Regions from separate parts of the Pantoea sp. RCC30.1 genome, predicted to be linked through region 3. Evidence: predicted binding sites of a transcription regulator. Region 3 holds the regulator's gene; each other region holds the start of a gene.
The links. The regulator CRP, encoded in region 3, controls carbon source genes, mostly activating them, when cyclic AMP is high. The targets are predictions, from matches to a motif close to ATGTGANNNNNNTCACAT.
Positions count from the first base shown of each region.

Region 1: the regulator CRP is predicted to act here: its motif matches at 2,076-2,093, upstream of ompW (outer membrane protein OmpW).
Region 2: the regulator CRP is predicted to act here: its motif matches at 2,412-2,429, upstream of AC2LB6_RS07660 (iron-containing alcohol dehydrogenase).

Region 1 covers NZ_JBXUHX010000002.1:281,552-285,869, forward strand. Annotated here, with positions in the region: gene trpB (tryptophan synthase subunit beta) at 1-5, shown strand, start outside; gene trpA (tryptophan synthase subunit alpha) at 5-808, shown strand; gene AC2LB6_RS03905 (BON domain-containing protein) at 958-1,272, shown strand; gene ompW (outer membrane protein OmpW) at 1,321-1,956, opposite strand; gene AC2LB6_RS03915 (YkgJ family cysteine cluster protein) at 2,207-2,623, shown strand; gene AC2LB6_RS03920 (YciC family protein) at 2,651-3,385, shown strand; gene AC2LB6_RS03925 (septation protein A) at 3,437-3,976, shown strand; gene yciA (acyl-CoA thioester hydrolase YciA) at 4,036-4,318, shown strand, end outside.
Region 2 covers NZ_JBXUHX010000006.1:75,805-80,122, forward strand. Annotated here, with positions in the region: gene AC2LB6_RS07645 (DeoR/GlpR family DNA-binding transcription regulator) at 1-113, opposite strand, end outside; gene AC2LB6_RS07650 (D-threonate 4-phosphate dehydrogenase) at 120-1,100, opposite strand; gene dtnK (D-threonate kinase) at 1,093-2,352, opposite strand; gene AC2LB6_RS07660 (iron-containing alcohol dehydrogenase) at 2,540-3,688, shown strand; gene AC2LB6_RS07665 (dihydrodipicolinate synthase family protein) at 3,700-4,318, shown strand, end outside.
Region 3 covers NZ_JBXUHX010000004.1:199,859-204,176, reverse strand. Annotated here, with positions in the region: gene AC2LB6_RS06125 (phosphoribulokinase) at 1-496, shown strand, start outside; gene AC2LB6_RS06120 (OsmC family protein) at 762-1,166, opposite strand; gene crp (cAMP-activated global transcriptional regulator CRP) at 1,470-2,102, shown strand; gene AC2LB6_RS06110 (YccS/YhfK family putative transporter) at 2,160-4,235, shown strand; gene argD (bifunctional acetylornithine/succinyldiaminopimelate transaminase) at 4,237-4,318, opposite strand, start outside.

The sequences.
Region 1 (4,318 bases), on a different contig from region 3:
TCTGATGGAACGTTACAATCAACTTTTTACCCGTCTGTCAGCGAATAACGAAGGCGCTTTCGTTCCTTTTGTTACGCTGGGCGATCCTTCCCCTGAGCTTTCACTGCGTGTGATTGATGCGCTGGTTGACGGTGGCGCCGATGCGCTGGAGCTGGGTATTCCCTTCTCCGATCCGCTGGCGGATGGCCCGACCATTCAGAACGCGACGTTGCGTGCCTTTGCGGCGGGCACCAACACCAGCCAGTGTTTTGAGATGCTGGCGACTATCCGCCGTAAATACCCGGAGCTGCCGATTGGTTTGCTGATGTACGCCAACCTGGTCTTCACTAACGGCGTGGATGAGTTCTATGCCCGTTGTGCAGAAGCCGGTGTTGATTCAGTGCTGGTGGCGGATGTGCCGGTTGAAGAGTCTGCGCCTTTCCGTCAGGCGGCTCTGCGCCATGGCGTGGCGCCTATCTTTATCTGTCCACCTAACGCCAGCGATGAACTGCTGCGTGAGATTGCGTCGCACGGCCGCGGTTACACCTACCTCCTGTCACGCGCGGGCGTTACCGGTGCTGAAAACCGCGCCAGCCTGCCGCTGAAGCATCTGATCGACAAGCTGCGTGAATACCACGCCGCGCCGCCGCTGCAGGGCTTTGGGATCTCAGAGCCTGAACAGGTCAAAGAAGCGATCGCTTCCGGTGCCGCGGGAGCTATCTCCGGTTCTGCCATTGTCAGAATCATTGAAAAGCACCATGCAGAACCTGAAGTAATGCTGAGCGAACTGAAGAGTTTTGTCAGCCGTCTCAAAGCCGCCAGCCGTTAATTCTGCCATCATGCCTTATCACGCGATAAGGCATGATTTGTTTCCTTTTTTTTCATTCCGCTATTTGCCCTTTTTGCAAAATCTGCACCACAATGACAATGCGCCGTTACGGTAACGTCGCATCCAATTTGTGACAGGGAGAGAAAGCAATGAAATTCGTTAAACTGCTGACAGGTGCTGTACTGGCGGGCGTTGTTGCGCTGACACTGAGCGCCTGTGCGCCAACCGCAACCAAAGAGGGAACCGGTGGCTATATTGATGACACCGTGGTGACCACAAAAGTTAAAGGTGAGCTGCTGAAAGATGAATCGCTGAAATCAACTGAAATCAACGTAGAAACCTTCAAAGGTAAAGTTCAGCTGAGCGGCTTTGTTTCATCACCACAAATGGCTAATCGTGCCGTTCAGGTTACGCGCAGCGTGCCAGGCGTGAAGGCAGTCGTCAACAATATGCAGATCAAATAACGTCGTAACAGACAAAAAAAGGCCGCTTATTCAGCGGCCTTTTTCTCATCAGAAGCGGTAACCCGCACCGAAGAAGAAGACCCACGGATCGATGCGCATGTTGATGTTCTGCTGTTCACCACCCGCTTTGAACTTCACTTCCGTATCAATATCCATGTACCACACCGACGCATTCAGCATCCAGTCGCGGTTGATCTGGTAATCCAGACCGACCTGACCCGCCACACCCCAGGAATCTTTGACGCTGAGATCGGTCAGGCCCGCATCGCGGCCCGTCTGGTTGAAATCGGCATCGTAAAAGGTGGTGTAGTTGATACCCACGCCGATGTAAGGACGCGCTTTGCTCTTGCTGTCAAAGAAGTAGTACTGCGCCATCAGGGTTGGCGGTAACTGGCGCACGGTGGCCAGTGTGCCGGTTGGGCCGAGGCCTACTTTATGACGGAATGGCGTGGCCGCCAGTAACTCGACACCAATGTTGTCCGTTGCCATATAGGTGAAGGTCAGACCCAGTTGCGTGTCGTTGGAGGCGCTGAACTCGCCCATCCCCAGCACATTATCGGAACCTTCGGTAGGACGGACGGTGGCACTGCCAGCCCGCATAAAGAAGTCGCCCGCTTCGTGGGCCATTGCCAGTTGGGGCAAAGCCAGAGCCAGCAGCATCGCGCATTTTGCCAGTTTCATCATCACTCCTTTGCATAATGTTAAAGTCGCGAACGTCATCGCTTTTTTGCTGGCAATTATTTAACGTGATTTACAGAAAATTGCACTCTGTACCCTTCAGATAAAGTGCCTATAAAACAATGAATTGATTTAGATCAATTTCGGCTCATGCTGTCGCAGCAAAATTCCCCTTGCTGAATAATTTTGCCAGCTCTATGTTGCTTATCTTCATTGTTGATTTTGGTTCGATGCCCTGGGAGGGGCGGGTGATCAAATGAGTGAGATATCTAACCCTTGTGTCAGTTGTGGCGCCTGCTGCGCCCATTTCCGCGTCTCATTTTACTGGGCTGAAGCCGATGATGCGGGCGGCCCGGTGCCGACCGAATTAACCGAGCCGCTCAGCCTGTTAATGCGCAATATGCGTGGCACTAACAGTGCAGCGCCCCGCTGCGTTGCACTGCAGGGCGAAGTTGGCGGCTGTGTCTCCTGCGGTATCTATGAACAGCGTCCGTCACCCTGTCGGGAGTTTACGCTGTCCGGTGAAGCGGGTATCCATAATGAAGCCTGCGATCGTGCCCGCGCGCGTTATGGTCTTCCTGCCCTTTTTGATCCCTCTTTACCTCATATTACAGAAAGTTATGCCCTGCCGGGTGCCCCGGAGCTGCCAGAACATGTACAATCGCCGGGTTAATTAACCCGGTTCCTTCAAGGAGAGTACATGTCTATCACGGCAAGCTCGTTATACCGTGACACAGGAAATTTTGCGCGCCATCAACTTTCTACAGTGCTGCTGATGTCGCTGCTAGCCGCTTTTGTCACCGTCATGCTGGTGCATGTGCTGACACCCGGCGCCGATCAGATGGCCATCCTGCAACAGGGCGACGACAGTGCCAGTTCGTTATTTGAGATGGTGCAGAATATGTCACCGGAACAGCAGCAGGTGCTGCTGCGCGCCTCGGCGGCCAGCACCTTTGCGGCGCTGATGGGGAATACGCTGCTGCTTGGCGGAATGCTCTATCTGATTCCGATGGTCTCTTCCGGCCAGCGTATCAGTGCGCTGCGAGCGATTGGTGCGTCAGCGCCGCTGCTGCCAAAACTGCTGCTGCTCACCTTCCTGATGACGCTGGTGGCGCAACTGGGCTTTATGGTGTTGGTGGTGCCAGGCATTCTCCTGACGATGCTGCTGTCGCTGGCACCGGTGATGGTCGCCAGTGAGAAGATGGGCGTCTTTGCCGCGATGCGTGCCAGCATGCGAATGGCGTGGAAGAATGTGAGGCTGATTGCCCCCGCTATTCTGCTCTGGCTGCTGGCTAAAGTGATAGTGATGCTGTTCTTCTCATCGCTGACAGTATTACCGCTAAATGTTTCTTCGGTGATTTTCACTGCGGCTGGCAATGTGGTTTCAGCGATGTTGATTATCTATCTCTATCGGCTCTATATGCTGTTACGTTGATTGACGGTGTGCCTCCGGGCACATTTGCAGCCAACTCTGAATGGAAAAACTATGAAGCAGCTACTCGACTTTCTCCCCCTGGTGGTCTTTTTCATTTTCTACAAGCTGTATGACATTTTTGTCGCCTCGGGCGCACTGATTGTCGCGACCGGCCTGGCGCTGGTTGTCAGCTGGGTGCTCTATCGCAAGCTGGAAAAGATGACGATTTTCACCTTTGTGCTGGTTGCCGTTTTTGGCACCCTGACGCTGGTGTTCCACAACGATGAGTTCATTAAGTGGAAAGTCACAGTGATCTATAGCCTGTTTGCCGCCGCCCTGCTCTACAGCCAGTTTTTCATGCAGCAGACGTTGATTCAGCGCATGCTTGGCAAAGAGCTGCAGCTGCCCGACTCAGTCTGGCGCAGGCTCAACGTCGCCTGGGCGCTGTTCTTCCTGATCTGCGGCCTGGTCAACATCTATGTTGCATTTTGGTTATCTCAGGCGTTTTGGGTTAACTTTAAAGTGTTCGGTCTCTCCGGTCTGACCTTACTGTTTACCCTGCTCAGCGGGCTTTACATCTGGCGACAGATGCCGCAGCAGGAACAAAAATAATCATCTGCCCGGCTCGCCGGGCATTTTTTTAGCATTCACCTGCATAAAAAGTGGAAGCAATGGGCGAAAAACATAAACTGCCGCAAGGCGAAATGGTGCTGCGTACGCTCGCCATGCCAGCTGATACCAACGCCAATGGCGATATTTTTGGTGGCTGGCTGATGTCACAGATGGATATGGGCGGCGCTATCCTGGCGAAAGAGATCGCTGAAGGACGCGTAGTCACGGTGCGCGTCGACGGCATGTCATTCATGAAGCCGGTCGCAGTGGGTGATGTGGTGAGCTGTCATGCGAGCTGTCTCCGTACCGGCAACAGTTCCATGACGATTAACGTGGAAGTGT
Region 2 (4,318 bases), on a different contig from region 3:
CGTCGAATCGTGGCGGGTGAGGCGGAAATCGCACTGACCAGTTGCTCAACAGTCACCAGATTATGGCTTTTCAGGTAATCCATAATCTGGTCAAGACGGCTCTGTCCCTTCATATATCCCTATGCGAGCTGCATCGCGAGTTTAATAGAGATCGCCATGCTGTCAGACTTCGCTTTACCTGTCCAGGCGATATCAAATGCCGTGCCGTGGTCAGCTGAGGTGCGGATAAACGGCAGGCCTGCGGTGATGTTCACCCCATCATAGAAGCCCAGCAGTTTAAGCGGGATGTGCCCCTGATCGTGGTACATCGCCACCACCATGTCATAGCGTCCATCCTGACACTGCAGGAACACCGTGTCCGGTGGGCAAGGCCCGTAGACATCAATCCCCTGCGCTTTCATCGCCTCAATCGCCGGGGCGACGGTGGTGATCTCCTCATCGCCAAACAGTCCGTTCTCACCGGCATGCGGATTGACGCCCGCCACGGCGATGCGCGGCGCGCTGTAACCGACACGACGCAGGAAGGTGTCCGCCATACCAATCACGGTTTTGATGCGTGTCTGGTTCAGCGTGTCGAGGAACTTACGCAGTGCAATATGGGTCGTGACATGAATGACTTTGAGCTTATCGGTGTAGAGCACCATGGCGTAATCTTTGGTGTCGGTAAGGTGCGCCAGTAGTTCGGTGTGACCCGGATAGAGATGGCCCGCCGCATGCAGCGCCTCTTTGTTCAGCGGCGCGGTGGCAATGGCATGCACGTCTCCCGCCAGTGCCAGTTCGGTGGCACGCTTTACGCAACGCCACGCCAGATCTCCCGCCTCTTTCTGCACCACGCCAGGTTTCAGCGCGTCGGGATCGGCCAGCGGCTCATCAATCACGTTGATGATGCCGGGCGCAAACCGCGCATCCTGCACCCGGTCCAGCACCCGCAGCTCGGTCTGTGGCGTGATGTTCATCGCCATAATGCGACGTAGCGTACTGGCACAGCCAATCACCACAGCAGGAATGCCATTCAGCTCACCTTCAGAGAGCGATTTGATAATGATTTCCGGGCTGATGCCTGCCGGATCACCCATGGTGATCGCAATAATTTTACTCACTCGACTTCTCCTCAATAAAACCAATGGCTGCTACCAGGGTATTTTCATCACCAAAGCCACCCGCTTTGGTCATCACCGGCAGAGTAAATTTACTGTTAAGCAGAACCCCGTACGGCACACAGCCCGCCACCAGACCCTGAATGTTAAAACCGCTGGCCCCCAATGCCTGGGCAACGGCAATCGCCACGTCGCCTCCCGACAGGTAAAGCGCATGCGGCAGCTGTGTCCGGCACAGGCTAAAGGTCATTTCGCCCAGCAATGCGCAGATCGCCTCGCCCAGTTGCTGACGCGTCACGCGGTGCTGCTGGCAGAGATGCCCGATCTCGTGTCGCTGAGAGGCATGCTGGCAGGTGCGGATCACCGTATGGCGACCGGCACGCAGTGCGGTGGCCGCCTGCTCAATCCATCGATCACGCTCAGGCCAGGCGGGCTGCTGAAACAGCTGCCGGATATCGACATCTACGACCTCAACGGCGCGCTGATTATGCAGCGTGGCGATCTGCTGCTCCGCGCTGCTGCTCATCGATCCCACCACCGCCAGCACGGGCCGCAACGGACGAACAGAGAGCGCAGCGCCAAGTGCATCGCTTAATCCGGCGGCCCCCACCAGCAGGGGCGTCTCGCTCAGCTGCGCCGCAGCGGTTATCAGTCGCGCCAGGTCAGCCTCAGTTTCGGCATCCACCACCACCACGCCCTGCGCCGCCGCTAATACCGCATCAAGCCGATCGCTGCGCAGCGTCGGGAGATCGATCTCCGTGCCGTCGATCTGCATCTGATCGAGGATGCGGGCGCTAAGGATCGGGGTTTTGGGATCGCTGGCAAATTCGGTGTCTGTCAGTAAACGCTGATTGACCCACACGTTGCCGTCGCGTGTGGTGCGGCCCAGTCGCGGTACGGCCGGTGCCACCAGCGCCATTTTTTTGCCGCTGGCGCGCAGCGCAGCCGTCGTTTCAGCGCCGACGTTGCCGCGCAGCGTGGAGTCGATCTTTTTAAACAACCAGCCCTGCTGGAGCTGTTTCGCGTAGAACTGCACCACCTGAGTGACGCGCTCTGCGGCCCGGCTGGCGCTCACGGCCCGGCTGTCGGTGCTAATCACCAGCACATCCGCCGCCTCGTCTGGCAGCGATGTCCCGGTGCCAAACAGCACATGTACACGGGCTCCGGCCTGTGCCAGTCCACTACCAGCATCGTTGGCACCGGTGAAATCATCGGCGATGACCAGCACCGGGGTTTTCCATATTGATGAGCCCATCCTCACTCCTGTCAGGCTATTGCTACTGCAATTGATTATATTCAATCATGATTGATTATATGTGAGCAAGTTCAAATTAATCGAAATCGATATGCCTTATAAAATTAGCCACAGAGGGTGACTGACTTCGCATTGCGCTGAGCAAAATTAATCATTTGCTCAGACATGACAGAAATAAGGGTATGAAATGAACATTAACAGCACGGTGATCAGCGGTTATCAGGCGTTAAACGACATGCGCTATCTGCTGAAGGGAATATCGACAGCGGTGGTGGTGACGGACCGGAACATTGAGGCGATTCCGGCGGTACAGGCGCTGATGGGTCAACTCCGCGATCAGATTCCGCGCATCAGCGTGGTTAACAGCGTTCCGCCTGAGCCAAGCCAGCATGATGTAGCCGCGATTATCGCGACGCTCTCCCAGCGCCAGGTCGACATGGTGATTGGTATCGGCGGTGGCAGCGTGCTGGATGTGGCGAAGCTGCTGTCAGTGCTGTGCATCGATGGTGCACCGTCGCTGGATGCCCTGCTGGCCGGCGAAAAGCCGCAGCGCCGCACCCGCTCAATGTTGATTCCCACCACCGCCGGTACCGGCTCAGAAGCGACGCCCAATGCGATTCTGGCGATCCCGGAGAAAGAAACCAAAGTCGGCATTATTTCACCGGTGATGCTGCCCGATGTGGTGGCACTGGTGCCGGAACTCACCACCAGCATGCCGCCGCACATCGCCTCTTCAACCGGCATTGATGCGCTTTGCCACCTGATTGAGTGCTTCACCGCCAACGTGGCCAACCCGGTCAGCGACAACTATGCGCTGACTGGCATGAAGAAGCTGTTCGCTAATCTCGAAACCACTCTGCACGAACCTGAGAATTTACAGGCGCGGCTGGAGATGCTCTGGGCCTCTTACTATGGCGGCGCGTCGATTGCCCACGCCGGTACGCATCTGGTGCATGCCCTCTCTTATCCGCTCGGCGGCAAATATCACCTGCCACACGGCGTCGCCAACGCCATTCTGCTGGCACCCTGCATGCGTTTTGTCCGTCCGGCCGCAGTGAGTAAGTTTGCTCAGGCCTATGACCTGTTGCCCGATGCCAGCCTTCGTCTGAACGATGAAGAAAAATCACACGCGCTGGTCGACTATTTCACCGCGCTGGTGGCGAGACTGGAGCTGCCTGCCAGCCTGGAAGCGCTGGGCATCGGCCCGGATCAGTTGCCCGGGTTAGTGGAAGCCGCACTCGACGTTCAGCGTCTGATGAAAAACGTGCCGATGGCGGTCACCGCCGACGATGTGCGCGCCATCTACCTGACGCTGTTTCCTTCCTGCCAGGCGTAATGAGGATTGTCATGAAAAAGAAAATAAACGGCGTACTGACCGCCATCGTCACCACCTTTGACCGTGAAGGTGCCTTTGATCCGGTGAGGCAGCGTGAGCAGGTCAGACGCCAGATCAACGCCGGAAACGGCATCTTCTGTGGCGGAACCAACGGCGAATTCTTTGTGCTGAATGAGCAGGAGAAGATCGCGGTTACCACCACCTGCGTCGATGAGGTTAACGGCCGGGCACCGGTGGTTGCGCATATCGGGGAGATTTCGACCCGTGAAACGATCCGGCTCGGCAAACAGATTGCTTACCTTGGCGTAGATGCCGTCTCAGCGATCACACCGTGGTTTGTGCCGCTGAAACAGCAGGAGCTGATCGACCACTATGAGCGCGTGGCTGATGCGCTGTCGGTGCCGCTGTTCCTCTACAACATCCCGGCGCGCACCGGCAATGCGTTGCAGCCAGAGACCGTCCGCACGCTGGCCGCACACCCGAACATCATCGGCATTAAAGATTCAGCAGGCAGCTATGAAAGTCTGAGCGGATTCCTGCAGGCCACCGCCGACTGTGAGGGCTTTGATGTGCTCAACGGCCCCGACTCGCTGATTCATCAGGGATTCGTTGATGGCTGCTCCGCCTCCA
Region 3 (4,318 bases):
CATTCTCTTCTATGAAGGACTGCACGGCGGCGTGGTGACGGCGCAGCACAACGTGGCCGAACAGGTCGATCTGCTGGTGGGCGTGGTACCGATTGTTAACCTGGAGTGGATTCAGAAGCTGGTGCGCGACACTGGCGAGCGCGGTCATTCACGTGAAGCGGTAATGGATTCCGTGGTGCGCTCGATGGAGGATTACATCAACTTCATCACGCCGCAGTTCTCACGCACTCACCTCAACTTTCAGCGCGTCCCGACCGTCGATACCTCAAACCCCTTCGCTGCCCGCGCTATTCCTTCACTGGATGAGAGCTTTGTGGTGATTCACTTTCAGGCGCTGGACGATATCGACCTCCCCTACCTTCTGGCGATGCTTCAGGGTTCGTTTATCTCGCATATCAATACGCTGGTCGTGCCGGGCGGCAAAATGGGGCTGGCGATGGAGTTGATCATGGGGCCTCTGGTGAAGCGGCTGATGGAAGGTAAACGGATAGAGTAAGAGGTCAAAAGGGCCTTTCCAGACTAATGCCAATGCCAATGCCAATGCAGGATGAATCTGACAGCAGCGAAAAAGCTTAACACGCAGGGAACCGGGCCAGAAGAGGAAAGCGTCCCGCGCCAGGGAAGGCGCGGGCCGAGCGGCCAGGGATTGGCTTAAACGACTTTCCGATCTGACCCGGTTTCCTGCGCAGGCACAGTCTTAAAGCAACCTGCATCAGATACTGGAAGTGAAGTTAGCAGGTCGGCAATGACCCTTGCGGCTACTAAAGCTCAATCACTTCATAGCTATGCGTAATCGTCACACCTTTACCCAGCATAATGGCCACAGAGCAATATTTTTCAGCAGAAAGATCCACCGCGCGTGAGACCGCTTTATCCTGGAGCGCTTTACCACTCACGATAAAATGCAGGTTGATGTGCGTAAAGATTCGCGGCGCCTCTTCACGACGTTCTGAGGTCAGTTTTACTTCACAATCAGCCACATCGTTGCGGCCTTTTTGCAGAATTGATACCACATCAATCGCGCTGCATCCGCCAGCCGCCATCAGCACCATCTCCATTGGGCTGGGCGCTTTATCACCCGAATTGCCATCCATCAGTATCTGGTGGCCGGATGAGGATTCTCCGAGGAATGTCAGCCCTTCTACCCATTTCACTCTTGCCTGCATGATTTTTGCTCCGGAATACGCAGTTTTCTCGCAAGAGTACGCTTTCGCCTGGTAAACAGCAATCCAGAGAAATCCACTCTTAGCTGAAGCGAGACAACAGAAGACAGTCGGCAAAAGCTGTGCTACAAACAGTGCTGAAAATATTTTTCGTCACCCGATGGCGAAGCCGGGAAGAATGATGCGCACTGCGCCTGATGCGGCCCGAATAATTTCCTGAAATGGAAACGCTTGAAGCTTTCACCGCCTGACAGGGAAAACTGCCCCCTGTATTTTGGGCACGATTACAACAGAGGATAATAGCGAATGGTTCTCGGCAAACCGCAAACAGACCCTACACTCGAATGGTTCCTGTCCCATTGCCATATTCACAAGTATCCATCCAAAAGTACGCTGATTCACCAAGGTGAAAAAGCAGAAACGCTTTACTACATCGTGAAAGGTTCCGTCGCGGTTCTGATTAAAGATGAAGAAGGCAAAGAGATGATTCTTTCCTACCTGAATCAGGGCGATTTTATTGGTGAGCTTGGCCTCTTCGAAGAAGGCCAGGAGCGCAGCGCCTGGGTACGTGCGAAAAGCGCGTGCGAAGTGGCGGAGATTTCCTACAAGAAATTCCGTCAGCTGATCCAGGTTAACCCCGACATCCTGATGCGACTCTCAGCGCAGATGGCGAGTCGCCTGCAGGTCACGTCTGAAAAAGTGGGTAACCTCGCTTTCCTCGACGTAACCGGACGCATTGCACAGACCCTGCTCAACCTGGCGAAGCAGCCAGATGCCATGACGCATCCCGACGGTATGCAAATTAAAATCACTCGTCAGGAAATTGGCCAGATTGTTGGTTGTTCACGCGAAACCGTGGGCCGTATTTTGAAGATGCTGGAAGATCAGAATCTGATCTCCGCACACGGCAAAACCATCGTCGTTTACGGCACCCGCTAATTCCTGTCACCCACGGCGTGATGGCAACATCACGCCGTTATTGTTTGTGTTGGGCCGATGTGGCGTCGAATCATTTACCATCCTGAAGTTAACTACGCTTTGCGGCAAACGCTGGTGCTCTGTCTGCCGGTAGCGCTGGGCTGGCTAGCTGGCGACCTGCAAAAAGGTCTGCTGTTCTCGTTAGTGCCCGCCTGCTGCAACATCGCCGGTCTGGATACCCCACACAAACGCTTCTTCAAACGCCTGATTGTTGGCGGCAGCCTGTTTGCCCTCGGCAGCTTTCTGATTCAGTGGCTTACCCTGCATGCGATTCCACTGCCGCTGATCCTCTTCGCTATGCCTCTGCTGCTGGGCGTCACCGGTGAAATCAGCCCGCTGCATGGCCGCCTGCTGCCCGGCACCCTTATCGCCGCCATCTTCACCCTCAGCCTGATTGGCCGCATGCCCATCTATGTCACCCCGCTGCTCTATATCGGCGGTACGCTCTGGTATGGGCTGTTCAACTGGTTCTGGTTCTGGCTGTGGAAAGAGCAGCCGATGCGCGAGAGCCTCAGCCTGATCTATCGTGAGCTGGCTAACTACTGCGACGCCAAATATACCCTGCTCACGCAGCTCACCGATCCGGAAAAGGCGCTGCCGCCGCTGCTGGCTCGTCAGCAGAAAGTGGTCGATCTGATCAACACCTGCTATCAGCAGATGCACATGTTGTCGGCAAGCCGCGATCACAGCCATAAGAGGCTGACGCGCGCCTTTCAGGTGGCGTTGGATCTGCAGGAGCATATCTCCGTCAGCCTGCATCGGCCGGAAGAGGTGCAGAAGCTGGTCGAACAGAGCCATGCCGAAGCGGTGATCCGCTGGAACGCCAAAACCATCTCTGCCCGGCTGCGGGTGCTGGCGGATAACATCCTTTATCACCAGCTCCCCGATCGCTTTGCGATGGATAAACAGCTCGGTGCGCTGGAGAAGATCGCCCATCAGCATCCCGACAATCCGGTGGGTAACTTCTGCCTTTACCACTTCAACCGCATTGCGCGTGTCCTGCGCACCCAGAAACCGCTGTATCAACGCGATCTGATGGCGGATCGCCAGCGTCGTCTGCCGCTGTTACCGGCGCTGCGCAGTTATCTCTCGTTTCGCTCGTCGGCACTGCGCACTGCCGGTCGCTTTGCGGTAATGCTGATGCTGGGCAGCGCGCTGGCGCTATTCTTCAACATCCCCAAACCCTACTGGATCCTGATGACCATTATGTTCGTCAGCCAGAACGGCTACAGCGCCACCCGTGTCCGCATCCAGCATAGGGCGCTGGGCACCTTTGCTGGTCTGGTCATCGCGGCCGCGACGCTGCGCATGGCGGTGCCGGAGTCGGTAGTGCTGCTGATCATGCTGGCGATAACCTTTATCAGCTATCGCTTTACCCGCCAGTTCTATGGCTGGTCGATGATTGGATTTACGGTCACGGCGGTTTACTCGCTGCAATTGCTGTCGCTGAACGGCGCGCAGTTCCTGCTGCCGCGACTGATGGATACGCTGATGGGCTGTCTGATTGCCTTTGGCGGGATGCTGTGGCTGTGGCCGCAGTGGCAGAGCGGCTTATTGCGGCAGAATGCCCATGACGCGCTGGAAACCTATCAGGATGCGCTGCGGCTGTTACTGGGCGACGAACAGTCATCGGAGAAACTGGCTTATCAGCGCGTGAAGGTTAATCAGGCGCATAATGCGCTGTTTAACTCACTAAATCAGGCGATGCAGGAACCCGCGTTCAACTCCCGCTACCTGAGTGATATGCGGCTCTGGGTCACGCACAGCCAGTTTATTGTCGAGCATATCAATGCGATAACGATTCTGGCGCGTGAGCACACCATGCTGACGACCGCATTGGCTGAACGCTATCTGCAATCCTGTGAAATCGCGCTGCAGCGATGTCAGCAGCGGCTGGAATATGATGGTGAAAGCTCACAGGTGAATTTGCTGGATGACCTGGAGAATATCAGCGAGGGACCGATCACGGTGGTGGAGCAACATGTACGACGCATTCTCGATCATCTGAGCGTGATGTACACCATTTCATCGCTGGCGTGGAACCAGCGACCACAACATGGCCGCTGGCTAATCAGACGCTTACGTAAAAACTAAGCTAGCCGTTAAGCACTTTGCCGACGGCGGTGGCGAAGCGGCTCATGCCCTCTTCAATGTCGGCCGGTTCGATAATCAGTGAC